2 regions of the Micromonospora sp. NPDC051006 genome follow, and region 2 is predicted to be linked to the other one. Evidence: riboswitches for the same ligand, from Rfam matches in the RefSeq annotation. Region 2 holds a riboswitch; the other holds the start of a gene.
What was found. Region 2 has a riboswitch for S-adenosylmethionine ahead of ACIBBA_RS02150 (aminotransferase class V-fold PLP-dependent enzyme). Riboswitches for the same ligand answer to the same signal wherever they lie in the genome.
Positions count from the first base shown of each region.

Region 1: linked by a shared signal. The riboswitch ahead of ACIBBA_RS15670 (ABC transporter substrate-binding protein) and the one ahead of ACIBBA_RS02150 (aminotransferase class V-fold PLP-dependent enzyme) in region 2 are both predicted to bind S-adenosylmethionine.

Region 1 covers NZ_JBITFP010000008.1:109,756-119,499, forward strand. Annotated here, with positions in the region: gene ACIBBA_RS15640 (glycogen debranching N-terminal domain-containing protein) at 1-1,188, shown strand, start outside; gene ACIBBA_RS15645 (nuclear transport factor 2 family protein) at 1,201-1,617, opposite strand; gene ACIBBA_RS15650 (ChaB family protein) at 1,778-2,185, opposite strand; gene ACIBBA_RS15655 (anti-sigma-D factor RsdA) at 2,324-3,508, opposite strand; gene shbA (RNA polymerase sigma factor ShbA) at 3,505-4,077, opposite strand; gene ACIBBA_RS15665 (S8 family peptidase) at 4,357-5,574, shown strand; SAM riboswitch class IV at 5,944-6,056, shown strand; gene ACIBBA_RS15670 (ABC transporter substrate-binding protein) at 6,321-7,187, shown strand; gene ACIBBA_RS15675 (amino acid ABC transporter permease) at 7,227-8,006, shown strand; gene ACIBBA_RS15680 (amino acid ABC transporter ATP-binding protein) at 8,003-8,755, shown strand; gene ACIBBA_RS15685 (sugar phosphate isomerase/epimerase family protein) at 8,768-9,607, opposite strand; gene ACIBBA_RS15690 (dihydrodipicolinate synthase family protein) at 9,727-9,744, opposite strand, start outside.
Region 2 covers NZ_JBITFP010000001.1:444,875-454,618, forward strand. Annotated here, with positions in the region: gene ACIBBA_RS02125 (ATP-dependent DNA helicase) at 1-1,382, shown strand, start outside; gene ACIBBA_RS02130 (AI-2E family transporter) at 1,431-2,729, opposite strand; gene ACIBBA_RS02135 (GroES family chaperonin) at 2,932-3,228, shown strand; gene ACIBBA_RS02140 (hypothetical protein) at 3,349-3,516, shown strand; gene ACIBBA_RS02145 (PrsW family intramembrane metalloprotease) at 3,664-5,142, opposite strand; SAM riboswitch class IV at 5,166-5,287, shown strand; gene ACIBBA_RS02150 (aminotransferase class V-fold PLP-dependent enzyme) at 5,333-6,598, shown strand; gene ACIBBA_RS02155 (aromatic acid exporter family protein) at 6,624-7,892, opposite strand; gene ACIBBA_RS02160 (metal-dependent phosphohydrolase) at 7,973-8,641, shown strand; partial or broken gene ACIBBA_RS02165 (DUF4031 domain-containing protein) at 8,703-8,918, opposite strand; gene ACIBBA_RS02170 (FAD-binding oxidoreductase) at 8,990-9,744, shown strand, end outside.

The DNA.
Region 1 (9,744 bases), on a different contig from region 2:
GCGTTCGGCCCGCAGGTCGCGCGGGGCGCGTTGGTGGTGCTCGCCGCGCACCAGGCCCGTGAGACCCACGACTTCACCGACCGGGAACCGGGAAAGATCTTCCACGAGTACCGCACCGGGGAGCTGACCCAACTCGGCATGAAGCCCTACCAGCCCTACTACGGCGGCGCCGACACCACCGGGCTCTGGCTGGTGCTGCTCTCCGAGTACTGGCGCTGGACCCGCGACGACGAGCTGATCTGCAAGCTGCGACCGAACGCCGAGGCGGCACTGCGCTGGATCGACGAGTTCGGCGACCTGCACGGCAACGGTTACGTCGGCTATGCGACCCGCTCCTCGCAGGGGTTGGGCAACCAGTGCTGGCGGGACTCGCGCGACGGCGTACAGTTCGCCGACGGCACCATCCCGGCGCTGCCCATCGCGACCTGCGAGACGCAGGGCTACACCTACGACGCCAAGCTGCGGATGGCGGAGCTCGCCGACGGCCCCTGGCAGGACCCGGCGATGGCCGCGCGGCTCCGGACGGAGGCGGCGGCGCTGCGGGAGCGGTTCAACCGGGACTTCTGGATTCCGGAGCGGGGCGGCTACTACGCGATCGGCCTGGACGGCGACGGACGCCCGATCGACTCGATGACCTCGAACATGGGACACCTGCTGTGGAGCGGCATCGTCCCGCAGGAGCGGGCCGACGTGCTGGCCGCCCAGCTGATGTCCGATGAGATGTTCTCCGGATGGGGGGTGCGCACCCTCTCCACCAGCGACCACGGCTACAACCCGATCGGATACCACCTCGGCACGGTCTGGCCGCACGACAACTCCCTCATCGCCGCCGGCCTCGCCCGCTACGGCCACCGCGACGACGCGGTCCGGATCGTCACCGCGATGTTGGAGGCGTCCGCCTACTCCGAGCACCGGTTGCCCGAGGCCCTCTCCGGCTACGACCGGGCGTTCGGCCGGCAACCGGTCCCCTACCCCACCGCCTGCAACCCGCAGGCCTGGGCGAGTGGGGCGCCGCTGCTCTTCCTGCGTACGTTGCTCGGGCTCGACGCCGTCGACGGCCAGCTGGTCCTCGACCCGCACATACCGGAATCGCTCGGCTGGATCCGGTTGGCCGGAAGCCCGGCCTTCGGCCGCCGTTGGGACCTGGACGCCGACGGCACCCGATCCTCCGTCCGGGAGGCCGGCTGAGCGCCGCCCGCGTCAGCCGGCCGGCGGGATCTTCCAGAGCTCGTTGAAGGCCAGGCTGTCGAAGAAGGCCGTCGCGTCGACCACCTTGCCGTCGCGGAAGGTCAGGAACCAGGCGTAGGTGTTCTCGTACGTCGAGCCGGTGACGGTGACGCCCGCGCCGTCGAACACCGCGATGACGGTGTTCGCGTCGGCGTCCTCGTAGATCGCCCGGAGGGCCACCGGCCGGTACGGGGCGTTCGCGTCGAACCGCGCGTTGAACGGCCGCATCGCCTGGGTGAGGAACTCGTCGGCGCTCTGGTAGGTGCCCGCCACCACCGAGTGGCCGACCACTTCCCACCGCATGTCAGGGGCGAAGATGTCGCTGATCTCGCCGGTGCCGGCGGACCAGTCCGCGAAGGCTCGGGTGACGATGTCCCGGCTCGACGTCATGGCGCCCACCTCTCCGCGGGTTGCGACCATGGCGATCGCACCGCCCCGCCCCGTGCCGTCCGGTGCCTCACCGCCACTTTATCGGCGGCGCCGGCCGGCCGAGGCCGGGTCAGCGCAGCGCGGTGTACCGCCCGGCCAGGACCGGCGGTCCCGCCCGGGGTCAGCGTCGTCGCCGGGCCCGTGCGGTCGCGCGCGCGTTCGCCTTCTCGATCGCCTGTACCAGGTCGCCCTTCGCCAACTCCTCCGGTCGCGCGACACCGACCCGCCGCGCCACCTCGTCGAGGTGCTCCTTGCTCGCGTTGGCGTCCACCCCCTGCGCCGTCTCCCGGGGGCGGGACCGGGAGGCGGGGCCGCCCAACGCGGCCTGCGGATCGGACGGCCCGGGACGCTCCTTCGGCTCCCAGTGGTCGCCGACCTTCTCGTGGGTGTGCTTCAGCGAGGCGTACGCGGTCCGGTGGGCCCGCTCGCCGTCGCCGTAGGTCTCCTCGGCCGACTCGAGCGTCTTCTTGTAGGTCCGTACCGCCTTGTCGTCGGAGCGGGCGACGGTCGACGGCACGTCGTCACGCATCTCTTCGGCCTGCTCGTGCTTGTCCGGCACGGCGTACCTCCTCGGGCGGCGTCGTCCCGGGACGGGTACCCCGCCACCGTCGGGGTACGCCAGCGGATGCCGTCGGGCCGCCCGCTCCGCGCCTGTCCGCCGCCGGAGTCAGGAGGCCCGGGGGCGGCCGGTCCGCTCGTCCCGACCGCCGAGTTCGTGGCCGCCGAGTTCGTGGCCGTCGGGTCCTGAGCGGGGCGGGTCCGCCCGCGGTGCGCCGGCGGGCGGCGCGCCGGCGCTGCGGGGCGGCGGGATCGTGCCGGGCGGCCGCGGGTTCCGAGGCGGGTGCGGACCGGTTTCCGCCGCCGGCTCCCGGGGCCGGTCCTGCCCGGGGGCGGGCGGCGCGGGGGCGGGCGGCGCGGGGGCGGGCGGCGCGGGGGCCCGCGTCCGGCCGCTCGGGTCAGCGGGCCGGTTCGCCGGCGTCGGGTGGGGCGGGATGCGGTCCGCCGGGGCCGGCGTCCGGCCGCTCGGGTTGGCGGGCCGGTCCTCGGATTCCGGTTGCGCCGGAGTGCTGGCCGGAGCGGGATCGGCTGCGCCGGTGTCCTGGCCGGTCGACGTGGGCGGCTGAGGGACGGACGATGCGGGCACGTCGGTCACGGCCCGCGGACCGGGCTGCGTCGGATCGGCCGGCACCACGGGCGGCAGGTGACGCCGCAGGTCGTCGAGTTCACTTCGCAGCCGGGCCGCGGCGTCGCCGTCGCCGATCGTGCCCAGCAGCGCCGCGGCCCGTTCCAGGTGTTCGCGGGCCTCGGCATGCCGGCCGTCGGTGAGGTCCCGCCGCGCCTGCTCGATCGCCCGGCCGATCTCCCGCTCGGTGGCCAGGGACTCGGCACGGTCGGCGTAGACCAGCCTGGTGACCGGCCAGAGCAGCCCGCCGGGCTCGGCGCGGACAGCACCGAGCCACAGCCCGCCGGCGACGCCGACCAGGGCCAGGGCCACGCCGGCCGCCGTGACGCGCCGCCGTCGACCGGGCGCGCCGACGGGCCGGGCGGCAGGGGGCCGACCCGCCCGACCCGGCCGGGTGGGCACCGGCCGGCGGGCACCGGCGCCTTCCGCCGGCACCTGGGCAGGCGGTGGCCCGGCAGTCGGCGCCGGGCCGGGGACCCGGTCCCCGACCGCGTCGAGTTGCCGCGCCTGGGCCTCCACCTCGGAGTGCCAGCGGTGCAGTAACGCGGCGATCGGGTCGTCGACCGGATGCTCGGACGGGACCGGCTCGCCACGGCTGATCGCATCGAGAAGCTGGTCGTCGCGCAGCACCGGGTCCTGCGGCTGGGGCGGTGGCAGCTCGGTCGTCACAGGATCACCCGGGCGAAAGTGTCGCCGGCGAGGGCGCGCAGTCGAGTGAGGGCGCGGTGCTGGGCGAGCCGGACGGCACCTCCGGTCATGCCCAGCACCGTACCGACTTCGTCCGCCGTCATGCCGACCGCGAGGCGCAGGACCAGGATCTCCCGGTGGGTCGCCGGAAGCTGGGCCAGCAGCCCGGCCAGCCAGCCGCCGAGGTCGGCGGTGAGCGCCCGGTGCTCCGGGCCGGGAGTGGGGTCGGGCGCGTCCGGCACCTCGGCGACGGTCTCCGCGCGATCCCGGCTCGCCGCGCGCAGAACGTCGGCGACCTTGCGGGCGGCGATGCCGTAGACGAACGCGAGGAACGGCCTGCCCTGGTCCTGGAAACGGGGCAACGCGCGCAGCACGGCGAGACAGACCTCCTGCGCGACGTCCTCGGCGGTGGCCCCGCCGGCGCCGACCTGCCCGAGCCGGGCCAGGCTGTAGCGGACCACGATCGGCCTGATGAGCGCGAGCACCCGGGCGACGGCGTCGGGATCACCGGCCGCGGCGCGCCGGACGACGTCGCGATCCGGTGTCTCCATACGCTCGCGGACCTCTCTCGCTGTGGCTGGCTCGACGGTAACCAACCCCGGGTGCGCCACCAAGCGGCCGGCGATGAAACGCCATCGCCCCGATCGCCGATAACCGGGCAGGAGTTCCACGCCCGCCGTCCGCGACGTCGGGTCCGCCGTTGTGCGGCTTTTCCATCCTATTGATGTATTTATCATAACGGATGGCTGTTGCATCTGGTCCGAGCCCGCTCCCATCGGCCAACCTCGCCCTGGGCCAACCGCCCACCTACCGCTGTGGAGAGGAACCCCATGCGCAGATCCCTGGGCGTCGCGATGCTCACCGGCATCGTCGTCGCCGCCGCTGCGGCGAGCGGCGCCACCGCCGCCCCCGCCGAGGCGGCCAGCGACTACATCGTCGTCCTCCGCGCCGGCGCCGACTCGCCGTCGGTCGCCGCCGAGCACGCGCGGGCCCGCGGCGCGAGCGTCGGGTACGTCTACGAGCACGCCCTGCGTGGCTACTCGGCCCGGATGAGCCCCACCGCCGCGGCCCGGATCGCCCGCGACTCCCGGGTGCTCTTCGTCCAGCCCGACGGGGTGGTCAGCACTGACGCCCAGACCACGCCCACCGGCATCAACCGGGCCGACGCCGAGCTCAGCCCCACCGCGAAGATCAATGGCGTGGACGAGCGGGTCAACGTGGACGTCGCCGTCATCGACAGTGGCGTGGACCTGGACCACCCGGACCTGAACGTCTACACGACCGGCGCCAAGAACTGCTCCACCGGCAACAGCGCCGACGACGGCAACGGCCACGGCACGCACGTCGCCGGCACGATCGGCGCGCTCGACAACAGCGCCGGTGTGGTCGGCGTGGCCCCGGGCGCGAGGATCTGGCCGGTCCGGGTACTGAACAACGCGGGTAGCGGGTCGTTCTCCGCGATCATCTGCGGCATCGACTACGTGACCGCGCATGCCAGCGAGATCGAGGTCGCCAACATGAGCCTCGGCGGCTCGGGCACGGACAGCGCCTGCGGCACCAACCGGGACGCGATGCACGAGGCGATCTGCCGCTCCGTTGCGGCCGGTGTGACCTACGTGGTGGCGGCCGGCAACGAGACCGACAACGCGGCCAACCACGTGCCCGCGGCGTACGACGAGGTGATCACGGTCAGCGCCCTGGCCGACTTCAACGGCGTGCCCGGCGGCGGCGCGGCGGCCACTTGCCGCAGCGACATGGACGACACCATCGCCGACTTCTCCAACTTCGGCGCGGACGTCGACCTGATGGCGCCCGGTGTCTGCATCTACTCCACCTGGAAGGGCGCCGGCTACAACACCATCTCCGGTACCTCGATGGCCAGCCCGCACGTCGCCGGTGGCGCGGCCCTCTACAAGGCCACCCACCCCAGCGCCTCGCCGGGCGCGGTGAAGTCGGCGTTGCAGGGGGCCGGCACCACCGCGTACAACTGGCCGGCCGGCGACCCGGACGGCGTCCAGGAGAAGCTGCTCAACGTCTCCACGTTCTGACCGATGACCCGTCCCGGCTCCCGCACCCGGGGGGCCGGGACGGACCCCCGGCGGCCGATGCGCCGGCGCCGACCGGCGCCGGCGCTTCCGCGTGCCCCTCGCGCTGACGGTCAGCGGGCCTGCGCACCAGGTACGGCGGCCGACTTCGGCTCACCGCTCGGCGGTCCCGCTCAGCACCCGACCTCTGCCTCCGCGCCGCCGCAGGCTCGGCGGTGCGTCCACCATCCGGTGATGGTGTCACCGCCGCCCACGCCCGGTGGGCGATTCGCCCGGCTTCGGGCGCGTGACCCGCTCCGGCGCGGCCGGCCCGGGTGAGCGTGGTCATAACGGGTGGACGATGCCCCGTACCGCCCTGCTAGCCTCGGCGCAGGTCATGAGCGCCAGCGTCAAGCCCCGGCTCGCTGGCCGGCAACCCTCCTCCGCGGTGGGGTGCCCCGGGTGAAGACCAGGCATCGGAGCAACCTCCGGTGCAAGCGTGGCCTGGTTCCCAGGTCAACCCGACCCAGGAGAACCATGATGATCCGCACCAGCACTCCTCCGGTCGCCGCGTCGGTCCCGTCGCCCGCGCCGGTGGCCCTGACCCGGCGCCGCCACGTCGACATGATGTGGGTCTGCAGCGCCGCGTGTCGCCCCTCGCGCTGAGGCGCCCGCCCCCGCTCCCCTGATCGATCCCGCGGTACGCCCATCGGGCGCACCGTCGGCGGCGCACGCCCGTGCCCCGCCGCTGACACCATTCGGAGACACCTGTGCGATCTCTTCCTGCCCTGACCCGGGTGGCCGCCCTCGGCGTGGCCGCACTCCTCGGCGCCGCCGCCCTCACCGCCTGCGGCGACGACGCCTCGTCCAGCGCGGCGGACAACCCGTACGAGCTGCTCCAGCCCGGCGTGTTGCGGGCCGGCACGCTCACCGACGCGCCGCCGAACGTGTACCTGAAGGACGGCAAGTTCACCGGTTTCGACAACGACCTGCTCAGCGCGGTCGCCGCGAAGATCAACCTGAAGGTGGAGTTCGTCGGTACCGACTTCTCCGCGCTGCTCGCCCAGGTCAACAACCACAAGTTCGACGTCGGCAGCTCCTCGATCACGATCACCGAGGCGCGCAAGAAGACCGTCGACTTCGGTAACGGCTACGACTTCGGCTACTTCGGACTCGACGTTCCGGCCGGTTCCCCGATCACCAGCTTCGACCAGCTCAGCGGCAAGCGGGTCGTGGTGGTACAGGGCACCGTGCAGGACGACTACGCCACCGGCAAGCAGCTCAACCCGGTGCGGGTGCCGGACTACAACGGCGCGATCAACCAGCTCAAGGCCGGCACCGCCGACGCCTGGATCGCCCCGGCCGAGATCGGTGAGAAGTCCGCCGCGGACAGCGGGGGCAAGATCTCCGTGGCCGCGAAGCAGCTCAGCCCGGCGCCGACCGCGTACGCCGTGGCGAAGGGGAACGACAAGCTGCGCGAGGCGCTGAACAAGGCCCTCGACGAGGTGATCGCCGACGGCACCTGGAGCCGGCTGCAGGCCCAGTACTACCCGGGCCGCCCGGTGCCGGCGGACTTCAAGCCGGGCAGCGGCACGGTGGCGGTTCCGGCGGCGCCGTCGGCGTCGGCCGCGTCCTGACGGTACGAGACGACGAGCGGGGCGGTAGGAGAGGCGACTATGGATCCGTTGCGCACCCTGTGGGAGACCTTCTTCGACTGGGAATCGATGCGCGAGGCGCTGCCCGAGATGCTGACCGTCGGGTTGCCCAACACGCTGATCCTGGCGGTCTCCGCCGCCCTGCTCGGCTCGGTGCTGGGCATGCTGCTGGCCATCGCCGGCATCTCCCGCACCCGCTGGCTGCGCTGGCCGGCGCGGGTCTACACCGACGTGTTCCGGGGCCTGCCGGCCGCCGCGACGATCCTGCTGATCGGCGTCGGGCTGGCGCCGCTCGGCATGCAGGTCTGGGGCCCGAACCCCTACCCGCTGGGCATCCTGGCGCTCTCCCTGATCGCGGCCGCCTACATCGGTGAGATCTTCCGATCGGGCATCCAGTCGGTGGAGGCGGCCCAGTTGGAGGGCGCGCGGGCGCTCGGCTTCTCCTGGGGCGAGTCGATGCGGATGGTGATCATCCCCCAGGGCGTACGACGGGTCCTGCCGGCCTGGGTCAACCAGCTCATCGCGTTGATCAAGGACTCCAGCCTGGTGTACTTCCTCGGCCTGGTGGCCAGCGAGCGGGAGCTGTTCCGGATCGGCCAGGACTACGCCGCCACCACCGGCAACGAGTCCGCGCTGCTGCTGGCGGGGCTCTTCTACCTGGCGTTGACCGTGCCGCTGACGCACGTGGTCAACGCGATCGACCGGCGGCTGCGACACGGCCGCCCGGGCGCCCCGCCGACCGACGACGCCTCCGACATGGACCTGACGCTGCCCGGCGCGGCGGGAGGGAGTCAGCGATGAGCACCGACACCACGAGCACCAGCACCTCGGTCAGCCTGGGTGTCCGCGACGGGCACCTCGCCTTCGGGGCGAACCAGGTGCTCCGCGGCGTCGACCTGGACGTGCCGCGCGGCACGACCGCCTGCGTGATCGGCCCGTCCGGGTCGGGCAAGTCCACCCTGCTGCGGACCATCAACCGGCTGATCGAGCCGGACCGCGGCGACGTGCTGCTGGACGGACGCAGTGTTCTGGCCGACGACCCGGACGCGCTGCGGCAGCGGATCGGCATGGTCTTCCAGCAGTTCAACCTCTTCCCGCACATGAGCGTGCTGCGCAACGTCACCCTGGCGCTGCGGCGGATCAAGCGGCTGAGCGAGGAGGAGGCGGTGGCGGTGGCCCGGGCCCAGCTGGACCTCGTCGGGCTGGCCGGCAAGGCCGACGCCCGACCGGCGCACCTCTCCGGCGGCCAGCAGCAGCGGGTGGCGATCGCCCGAGCGCTGGCGTTGCAGCCGCAGGTGATGCTCTTCGACGAGGCGACCAGCGCGCTCGACCCGGAGCTGGTGAAGGGGGTGCTCGGGGTGATGGCGGACCTCGCCACCGGCGGCATGACCATGGTGGTGGTCACCCACGAGATGGGCTTCGCCCGCGAGGTCGCCGACACGGTGGCCTTCATGGACCGTGGGGTGGTGCTGGAGGCCGGGCCGCCGGCCGCGATCTTCGAGGCGGCCGAGCACCCGCGGCTGCGCCGCTTCCTCGACCAGGTGCTCTGAACCCCGGGCCGGTCAGTCCGCCAACACGTGCCCGACGTAGCGGCGGGCCATGGTGGCGACGACGGCCTCGGGGTCGGCCGCCCACACCTCGGCGTTGAAGATCTCCACCTCGACGTCCCCCTGGTAGCCGGCCTGCTCGACGGCCCGGCGCAGCAGCGGGAAGTCGATGTGCCCGTCGCCCATCATGCCCCGGGAGAGCAGGGCGTCCGGCGGCAGCGGGGTGATCCAGTCGCAGACCTGGAAGCTGACGATCCGGGCCCGGGCCCGCCGGATCTGGCCCAGCACGTCCGGGTCCCACCAGACGTGGAAGGTGTCGACCACGACGCCGACCTGATCGGCGGGGAACCGCTCGGCGAGGTCGAGCGCCTGGCCGAGGGTGGAGAGCACCCCGCGGTCGGCGCAGAAGATCGGATGCATGGGCTCCAGCCCGAGCCGCACCCCGTGCCGCGCCGCGTACGGGGCCAGCTCGGCGATCCCGTCGGCGGCCCGCTCCCGGGCGCCGGCCAGGTCGCGGGACGAGTCGGGCAGGCCACCGACCACCATGACCAGGCACTCCGCGCCCAGCCCGGCGGCCTCGTCGATGGCGCGCCGGTTGTCGTCGAGCGCGCGGCGTCGGGCCGCCGGATCAGCGGCGGTGAGGAACCCGCCCCGGCACAGCGAGGAGACCCGCAGGCCGGCGTCGGCGACCAGCCGGGCCGCGGCGGGTACGCCGATCGCCTGGACGGGTTCGCGCCACAACCCGATCGCGGGCAGGCCGGCCCGTACGCAGCCGGCGACCGCCTCGGCGACCGACCACCGGTCGGTGGTCTTCTGGTTGAGCGAGAGCCGGGCCAGCCGCGGGTCGCCCGGCACCGGGGTCGGCTCGACGGCCGCCCGACCGGAGGGCACGTCGACGGTGGTGTCCGGAGATGCCGGCGCGGGGCCGTCGACGGTGGTGTCCGCGGTGGATGGTGCCGGACCACCCGTGGCGGTCATCGCGGCACCCCTGC
Region 2 (9,744 bases):
AGGCGCACGAACTCGCCGACCGGGTCTCCTCGGCGGCCCAGGCCGAGCTGGTGCCGGAGCTGATCGACCGGTCCACCCGCCGGGCCCGGCCGCTGCTGCGACCGGAGACCGCCGACGCGCTCACCGCCGCCGGCGACGCCCTCGCCGTCGGCCTGGCGGAGGCGCCGGCCGGGCGGATCACCGCCGGGCTGCCCGCGCCGCTGCGCGAGGCGTGCACCCTGCTCGACGCGGCCACCCGCGCCGCGCTCGACGGGATCGGCGACATCAAGGCGGACGACCCCGATCCGGTACGCAAGCAGCAGGCCAAGGCGGTGCTCGACGAGCTCTCCACCACGGCGCAGCGGTTGCTCGAGGAGAGCGAGCACGACGTGGCATGGGTGGAGAAGCCCGACAACGGCTCCCGTCGGGCGCTGGTGGTGGCGCCACTCTCGGTCGCCGGGACCCTCGCCACCCACCTCTACGACGAGCGCACCGTGGTGGCCACCTCCGCCACCCTGACCCTGGGCGGCCGGTTCGACACGGTGGCCCGGGCGCTCGGGCTGGACGCCCCGACCCCGGCCCCGCCCTCGCCCGCCGCCGCCGCGCTGGCCGCCTCCACCGGCCGCCCCGGAGCGGGCACGCCGGGCGCGGGCGCGAACGGCGCGCCGACGGGCGCGAGCCGTGCCGAGCCGGGCGGACGACCGGGTGCGCTGATCCCCGCCAGCAGCGGGCCGGGCTGGCGCTCGCTCGACGTCGGCTCGCCGTTCGACTACGCCCGGCAGGGCATCCTCTACGTCGCCGCGCACCTGCCCCGCCCGAGTGTCTCCGGCCTGCCCGACGCGGCCGGCGAGGAGCTGCTCTCGCTGGTCGAAGCGCTCGGTGGGCGTACTCTCGGGCTCTTCTCCTCCCGGCGGGCCGCGCAGCAGGCGGCGGAGCTGGTCCGCGCGCGGACCGACCTGCCCGTGCTGCTCCAGGGCGAGGAGGCCCTGCCGCTGCTGGTCCGCCGGTTCCGCGAGGAGCGGTCCAGCTGCCTGTTCGGGGTGATGTCGCTCTGGCAGGGCGTCGACGTGCCGGGCGACGCCTGCCAGCTGGTGGTGATCGACCGGCTGCCCTTCCCCCGCCCCGACGAGCCGCTGGCGGCGGCCCGGTCCGCCGCGGTGGACGCCGGTGGCGGGTCGGGCTTCGCCGCGGTCAGCGTGCCGATCGCGGCGATCAGGCTCGCTCAGGGGGTGGGGCGGCTGATCCGGGCGACCGGCGACCGGGGTGTGGTCGCGGTGCTCGACTCGCGGCTGGAGACGGCCCGCGGCTACGGGCCGTTCCTGCGCCGCTCGCTGCCCCCGTTCTGGTACACCACCCGGCCCGACGTCGCCCGGGGCGCCCTGGAGCGCCTCGCCAAGGCCTGAGGCTGCCCGACGCCGGGCACGAGGCCCGGCGTCGGATCCGGGGTCGCGTCAGGGCGCCTGGGAGGCGACCACCACGGCGTCCGGCGGGGTGTCCGGCACCGTGCGGGCGGCGAGCCGGCGGACCGCCGTGTTGAGCACCGCGATCAGCGGTACGGAGACCAGCGCGCCGGTGATGCCCGCGAGCACCACGCCGGCGGCGATACCGATGATCACCGCGAGCGGGTGGATGGCCACCGCCCGACCCATGATCAGCGGCTGGAGCACGTGCCCCTCCAGCTGCTGCACACCGACCACCGCGCCGAGGATGATCAGCGCGGTCACCGGGCCGCTGTCGACCAGCGCGACCAGCACCGCCACGCCGCCGGAGAGCGCCGCGCCGACGATCGGGATGAACGCGCCGAGGAAGACCAGCGCGGCCAGCGGGAAGGCGAACGGGACGTCGAAGATGACCAGGAAGATGCCGATGCCGACCGCGTCGATGAAGGCCACCAGGACGGTCGCCCGGACGTACGCCCCGAGCGTCGCCCAGGAGGCCCGGCCGGCGTCGTCGACCTTCCACCGGGCGGCCACCGGCAGCAGCCGGACCAGGAAGCGCCAGATCCGGTTGCCGTCGCGGAGGAAGAAGAACGTCGCGAAGAGCACCAGGATGGTGCCGGTCAGCACCTCGGCCAGCGTGGCGGCCGTGCTGAGCGCCCCACTGGTGAACCGCTGGGTGTTGCCGTTGATCCAGTGCTGCGCCTCGTCGATGTAGCGGTCGAGCTGGGTGTCGGAGAGGTGCAGTGGGCCCGTCTTCAGCCAGTTCTGGATCTGCCGGACGCCCTCCGAGGACTTCTCGCTCAGCTCCGGCACCCCCTGGATGAACTCGTTCACCACCAGGGTCAACGTGCCGATCACCGCGGCCAGGCCGCCGACCAGCACCACCGCGGTCGCCAACGAGCGGGGGAAGCGGGCCCGCAGCAGCCAGCCGACCGCCGGCGCCAGCAGCGCCGAGAGCAGCAACGCGATGGCCAGCGGGATGATCACGATCTTGATGGTGCTGACGATCATCAGCAGCGCCCAGGCCACCGCGCCGACCACGATCAACCGCCAGGACCAGGCGGCGGCGATCCGCAGCGCGTGTGGCACGTCGGCGTCGTCCCGGCTGGCGGTGGAGGTGTGCATCGCCGCGGGGGCGGGGGCGCCGACCACCGTCGCCGTCGGCGGCGCCACCGGCCCCGGCGAGGTCGGTGAGGCCACTCCAGCCACCTCCGGCGGGTCTTCGGTCCGGTCCCGGCCGGACCGTACGGAGTCCCGTCCCGACTGGTACGCGCGGCCGAGCCGCTCGCGTATCCGCTCGAAGCGGCTCAAGCGCACCTCCTGGCAAGACGACCGGTCCGCCCACGGCGACAGGTCGGACAGCATACGCCGGACCGCACCACAGTAGGGCAGTTCCGCCATCCATTGCCCCCGTCACCACCTCGGTAACCACCGGCGGGCGTTGACCGGACCACACGGTAGCGTCTGCGGCGTGACCGCCCACGACAATCTCGACTCCGGCCTGCCGATCCGCATGCTGCACGACCGGGTGCTGGTCCGGATGGATGGCAGCGAGGGCGAGCGACGCTCGACCGCCGGCATCGTGATCCCGGCGACCGCGGCCGTGGGTAAGCGGTTGGCGTGGGCGACCGCCGTCGGAGTGGGTCCGAACGTCCGCTCCATCGTCTCCGGCGACCGGGTGCTCTTCGACCCGGACGACCGCTCGGAGGTCGAGCTGCACGGCCGGGGCTACGTCCTGCTCCGCGAGCGGGACGTGCACGCCGTCGCCGCCGAACGGGTCGAGAACGACTCCACCGGCCTGTACCTCTAGGTCCGCACCCCAGGCGTACCCGCCTCGCCTACGGCGAAGATTCCGCCGTTGCCGTCGCGGGCGTCGTTTGCACCGCCCCCGGCCGGGAAGCCAGCCGCACCACCGCCCTGGGGAGGGACGATGCCCGAGTGGATTAGGAAGCTGCTTTTCTGGGGCTTCATCGGATTCCTGATCTACTTCATGGCGTTCCGGCCGGACGGCGCGGCGGCGACGTTCAAGGCGATCGGCGCGGGCCTCATGGCGATGTTCCAGGGGCTCGGTGACTTCCTCACCGGCCTGATGGCCTGACCGGCCGGCCCGCACCGATCCCGCGACGCCGAGCGGCCGCGCCCGGCCGCCGCGCCGAACCGGCCGCGCACGCGGAACACCGGCGCGCCGCCCGGTCGGCGCGCCGGCTCCGCACGGCGGCGCCGCCCGGAAACCAGCGCCCTTCCTTCAGAAACGCCCCGGCCAGCCCGGGTGCGGGCCGTACCAGCCCGGCGGCGGATAACCGACCGGGTGCGCCGGCGGCGGCGCGGCGAGCACCACCGGGATCGGCACCACCGGCTCCTCCGGCGGGTCCACCGGCCGCTGCGAACCGTCCGGGAACCGCAGGTGGTAGCGGTTCCCGTCCCACACCCCGGCGGGGGCCTGCGGATCGCGACCGGCGAAGAACGACCGGTACGCGGTGATCGCGTCCAGCAACTCCCGTTCCTCCCGCGCGGTCCGCTCCCGGTCCACCGGCCGGCGGTCCAGGCCCCGCAGCGAGCCGTCGCGCAGCAGCGCCAGCCGGGTGGCGGCGAACTGGTAACCACGCATCGCCTTGACTCCGCCGTCGCCGGCCACCCGGCGCGCCCAGGCCCGCGCCGCGTGCCGGCGGCCCAGGCTGCTCAGCGCCGCCACCTCGGGCGGGCTCAGCCAGCCGGCACGGACGTAGTCCGGCAGGGTCCGCTCGGTGAGCCGCCCCTCCCAGGCGCGCAGCCAGACCGCCAGCCCGACCGTGCCGAAGAAGATCGGCACCATCACCCCGATGAAGCCGTACAGCATGATGAACGCCTGGCCGGTGGCCTGGGTCAGCGTCGGCAGCAGGTTCCAGGTGCCGTGCAGCATCATGGCCAGCAGCAGGCCGGCGATCGGGGCCAGCACCCGGACCCGGCGGTCGGCGGTACGCGCGGCGATGCCCAGCCCCACCCCGGTCATCGAGGTGAAGAGCGGATGGGCGAAGCCGAAGAGCAGGATCCGGACGATGAAGATGGCGATGACCTGCTGGGCGCCGGTCGCCGGCCCGAACTGCTCCACGCCGGTCCGGAACCCGTAGCCGCCGAGGTAGAGGATGTTCTCCACCATGGCGAAACCGACCGCGGAGAGCCCGCAGTAGACCAGGCCGTCGGTGATCCCCGACCACTCCCGGCGCCGGAAGATCAGCAGCAGGATCGGCCCGAGCGCCTTGGTCAACTCCTCGACGAACGGCGCGACGAGCACGCTGGTGAGGGCGGACGGCAGCCCCCAGTCGTCGAACCGGCGGGCGGCGAACTCGTTCACGGTGAGCGCGGCGGCGGTGGAGACGAACGCGCCCCAGGTGAAGCAGAAGACCAGGTACTTCAGCGGTTCCGGTTCGTACCGGTCGAGCCAGAGGAAGCACCCGACCAGCACCGGCACCGGCAGGATGGCGGCCACCAGGCCGATCAGCAGCGCCTGGGCGCCGAGGCTCTCGCCCAGGGTGAAGGCCATGAAGGTCGCGCAGGCGGCGATGAAGAGCACCACCGCGGCGAGCACCAGGAACCGTCGCCAGCCGAGCCGGCGCAGCGGCATCCGGGGCGCGGCACCGGGCGCGGGCGGGGCGGAAGGCGCGGTCGGCGACGGCAGGGCTCCGCCGGGCGGGGTGTCGGCCATGCGGTCAGCGTAGCCATCCCCGGCCGGCTGGTTCGGTCGCATCGGCGGCCGCTATGCTGCGGACAGGTCACGAGCGCCAGCGTCAAGCCCCGGCTTGCTGGCCGGCAACCCTCGTCGAGTTCGCGGTGGGGTGCCCCGGGTGATGACCGGGCCCGGCCCCGATTCGTGAGCCGGGCAAGCGCGGACCCCGTCCCGACGTGCACCCGGGGTCCCGGCCCCGGGAGGTTCTGCCATGTCCGTCACCCTCGTGCCCGCACTGCCCGCTCCGGCGACCGTTCCCGCCGCAGTCGGGCCGCTCGACGTGCTCGGCGTGCCCGGCGAGATCAACCTCGACTACGCGGCCACCGCGCCGTGCGCGCGTGTCGCGGCCGACGCGGTGGCCGAGCTGCTTCCCTGGTACGCCAGCGTGCACCGCGGCGCCGGCGCGCTCTCCCGTCGCTGCACGCTCGCCTACGAGCGGTCCCGGCAGACGGTGGGCGACTTCTTCGGCGCCCGCAGCGACGACCACGTGATCTTCACTCGGAACACCACCGACGCGCTCAACCTGCTCGGTCGCGCGTTGCCGCCCGGCACCACCGTGGTCACCTTCGCTGGCGAGCACCACGCGAACCTGCTGCCCTGGCCGCGCGGCTCGGTCCGGCTGCCCGTGCCGGCCGACAGTGGCGAGGCGGTCCGGGCCCTGGACGCGGCCCTCGCCGAGCTGCGGCGGGACGCCAACCCGGGGCTTCCGGTGCTGGTCGCGGTGACCGGGGCCAGCAACGTGACCGGAGAGCGCTGGCCGGTCGCCGAGCTGGCCCGGGTGGCGCGGCGGCACCGGGCCCGGATCGCGCTGGACGCCGCGCAGCTCGCCCCGCACGCCCCGGTCGACCTGCTCGAGTTGGACGTCGACTACCTGGCCGTCTCCGGCCACAAGCTCTACGCCCCGTTCGGCGCCGGTGTGCTGATCGGGCGGGCCGACTGGTTGGACGCGGCGCCGCCGTACCTCTCCGGTGGCGGCGCCACCAGCCGGGTCGGGGCGGCCACCCACGACGTGAGCTGGGCGCTCGGGCCGGCGCGGCACGAGGCGGGTACGCCCAACCTGCTCGGCGCGGTCGCCCTGGCCGCAGTCTGCGCCGCCCTCGCCGACGCCGATCGGGCCGCGCTGCACCGCCGGGAGCAGCGGCTGCTGACCCGGCTGCGGGACGGGCTCGCCGCGCTGCCGCACGTGGTGGAGCTGCGCACCTTCGGCCCGGACGCGCCACGGGTCGGCATCGTCTCGTTCGTGGTCGCCGGCCGGGATTCCGCCGAGGTCGCCGCCGAGCTGGCCCGGGGGCACGCGATCGGGGTGCGCGACGGGCTCTTCTGCGCCCACCCGCTTGCCCGGCGGCTGCTGACCGAGGCGGCGGCCCGTACCGGCCGCCGGGATCTGCCGCCGACCGCGCTGCGGGCCAGCATCGGCCTGGGCAGCACGACGGCGGACGTCGACCGGCTCCTGGCGGCGCTGGCAACTCTCGGTTGACCCCGGCGGACGCGCCCCGGGCCGGTCAGCCGACCGGGGGTGCGGTGGGCTGCTTCGGTCCGCTCTCGTCCGGCTCGGGCCCACCGCCCCGGGGTGCCTCCTGTTCGCCGAAGGACTTCCGGATCAAGCGGTTCGCCTCGTCCTGTTCGATGCCGGAGGCGACCAGGAGATCACTCGCCGTGGTACGCACCTGGGCGATCACCACGCTGCCGGAGAAGCCGACCCCCTCGGCGTACGCCCGGCCGGCCTCGCTGACCGCGCGCAGCGACCGTTCCCGGGACTGCTCCGGCTCGTCACCCACGGCGAACTCGTGCTTGAGCAGGCGGACCGACTCGGCCAGGTGCGAGATGGCGTCCGGCATGGGTCCGGGGACCGGTTCCTCGTCCTCGATCAGGGTGACCGAGCGGCGGATGAGCGTGCCGCTGTTGCGCATCGCCCGGTCGATCGGGTCGGCCGCCTCGGCGTAGTGGGTCAGCTCGTCGCGTCGGTGCCAGCGGGCCGGGGAGAGGGTGGCCGTCTCCTTCGCCCCCTCGATCGCCTCGGCGAGGTTGGCCAGCTCCTCCTTGTTGTTGCGCAGCCGGTCCAGGGCCCGCTGCACGCTGCCCCGGTCCAGGGTGCGCAGTCCCTCGGCGGTCGCGTCGAGCTGGGCGGAGAGCAGGTCCAGCGCCGGCCGGGCGGCGCGATTGATCACCCGGAGCGGGTTGAGCGGCAGCAGGATCGCCGTCACCAGCAGCGCGATCCCGCCGCCGACGAAGGCGTCGATGAACCGGGGGATCTCGAGATCCTGGGTGGAGGGGCTCAACGTCACGATCAGCACGGCGGTGGCGGCGGCCTGGATCACGATCGCGACGCTCGCCCCGGCGAAGATGGTCAGCAGGATGGCCGCCGTGACCACCGCCCCGAGCTGCCACGCGCCGGTGCCGAGCAGGTGGATGAGGAGATCGCCGATGCCCACCCCGATCGCCACGCCGACGATCAGTTCCACGGTCCGTCGGAAGCGCTGGCCGACCGAGGCGGCCAGGGTGCCGACGGCGGAGATCGGCGCGAAGACCGGCTGCGGGTTGCCCAGCAGCCGGTGCGAGACAAGGTAGGCCAGCGCGGCCGCCAGCCCGGCCTGCACCGCGAGCCCCGCGGCCATCCGGACCCGGTGCAGCCGATCGTGCAGCGTCGCCTTGCTCCGGTCCCGCACCTGGTCCATCGCCTCGGCGATGCGGGCGCTGTCGATGTCGGCCAGCCGGCCGTTCCGCAGGCCGGCACGGCGTAGAAAAGACGGACGTCTGCTCCCCCGGGCCACGGCCATGGCGGGTACTACCCGCGCCGGGCCGGGTGAATCCTCGGCGTTACGGCGGGAGCGCGGTGCGGCACACTCGACGGGTGGCTGACCTTCTCGACCGGTGGCGGGCGGCGGCGCGGGACGCCGGAGCAACCGATCCCGCCGGGCTGACCGACACCGGGCAGCAGCTGCTGCGCCGGTGGCGGGAGCCGCACCGGCATTACCACACCGTCGACCACCTGAGCGCCGTGCTCGACGTCGTCGACGCGTACGCCGGGCTGGCCGGGCGTCCGGACCTGGTCCGGCTGGCGGCCTGGTGCCACGACGCCATCTACGACCCGCGCGCTTCCGGCGACGCCAACGAGCGGGACAGCGCCGAGTTGGCCGACCGGTTGCTGGCCGGGCTCGGGCTGCCGGCCGCCGCGGTGACCGAGGTCCGCCGGCTGGTGCTGCTCACCGCCGGGCACGAGGTGGCCACCGACGACGCCGACGGCGCGCTGCTCTGCGACGCCGACCTGGCCGTGCTGGCCACCTCCCCGCCGGCGTACGACCGCTATGCCGCCGCGATCCGTCGGGAGTACGCCCACGTGCCCGATCCGGACTTCCGGGTCGGCCGCGCCCGGGTGCTCAGCGGGCTGCTCGCCCTGCCGGCGCTGTTCCGCCTGCCACCGCTGGCCGCGCGGTGGGAGCGGCCGGCTCGGGCGAACCTGCACCGGGAGCTGACCGCGCTGACCGGTCCGGCGTCCCGGCCGACGCCCGGTCCGGCGTAGCCGAGCGTGCCTCGGCGCGGACGAGGTGCTTGGGGCGGCGCAGCCCGGCCGCGCGGAGCAGCCGGACCAGCTCCCGGCTGGGCACCACCCGTGCCCCCAGCCAGACCGCCATCGCGAAGCGGTCGGCCGGAATGTCGTAGTGGTCCCGGTCGAAGCCGCGCCGGGGAGCGCCGAGCGCCTCGGCGAAGGCGTGCAACTCGGCGTAGGAGACGTCGCTGATCAGGTGCGACCAGAGCCGGCCGCGGGACGGCCAGCCGGGCCGGTCCAGGTAGAGCATGCCCACCAACCTAGCCCCCGCGCTTGTCGATCATGTTGATGATCGACGGTCGGCGACCTAGCCTCTCCAGCATGGCCGGAAACCCGCTCCTCGACGACCTGCGCGCCGCCCTCGGCGAGAGCGCCGTGCTGACCGACCCGGACCTGCTCCGCATGCACGAACGCGACGAGGCCGACCTCTGCTCGGCGGGCACCCCGCTGGTGGTCACCCGCCCGCGCAGCACCGAGGAGGTGGTCGCCGTGGTCCGGGCGGCCGCCCGACACGGCGTACCAGTGGTGCCGCAGGGCGCGCGGACCGGCCTGGCCGGCGCGGCGAACGCGGTGGACGGCGCCGTGGTGCTGAGCACCGTCGCGATGGACGCGATCCGCGAGATCGACCCGGTGAGCCGGATCGCGGTGGTGCAGCCGGGAGTGGTGAACGCGACGCTGGCCGCGGCGGTGGCGAAGCAGGGGCTCTGGTACCCGCCGGACCCCGGCTCCTGGGAGTCCTCCACCATCGGCGGCAACGTGGCCACCAACGCCGGCGGCATGTGCTGCGTCAAGTACGGCGTCACCACCGAGTACGTGCTCGGCCTGGAGGTCGTGCTCGCCTCCGGCGAGGTGCTGCGCACCGGCCGGCGGACCGCCAAGGGGGTGGCCGGCTACGACCTCACCCGGCTCTTCGTCGGCTCTGAGGGCACCCTCGGGGTGATCACCGAGGTGACCGTGGCGTTGCGTCCCGCCCCGGCGGAGTCGCTCACCCTGGTCGCGGTCTTCCCGTCCACCGCGGCGGCCGGCGCGGCGGTGGCCGAGATCGCCGCCCGCGGGCTCAGCCCGAGCCTGCTGGA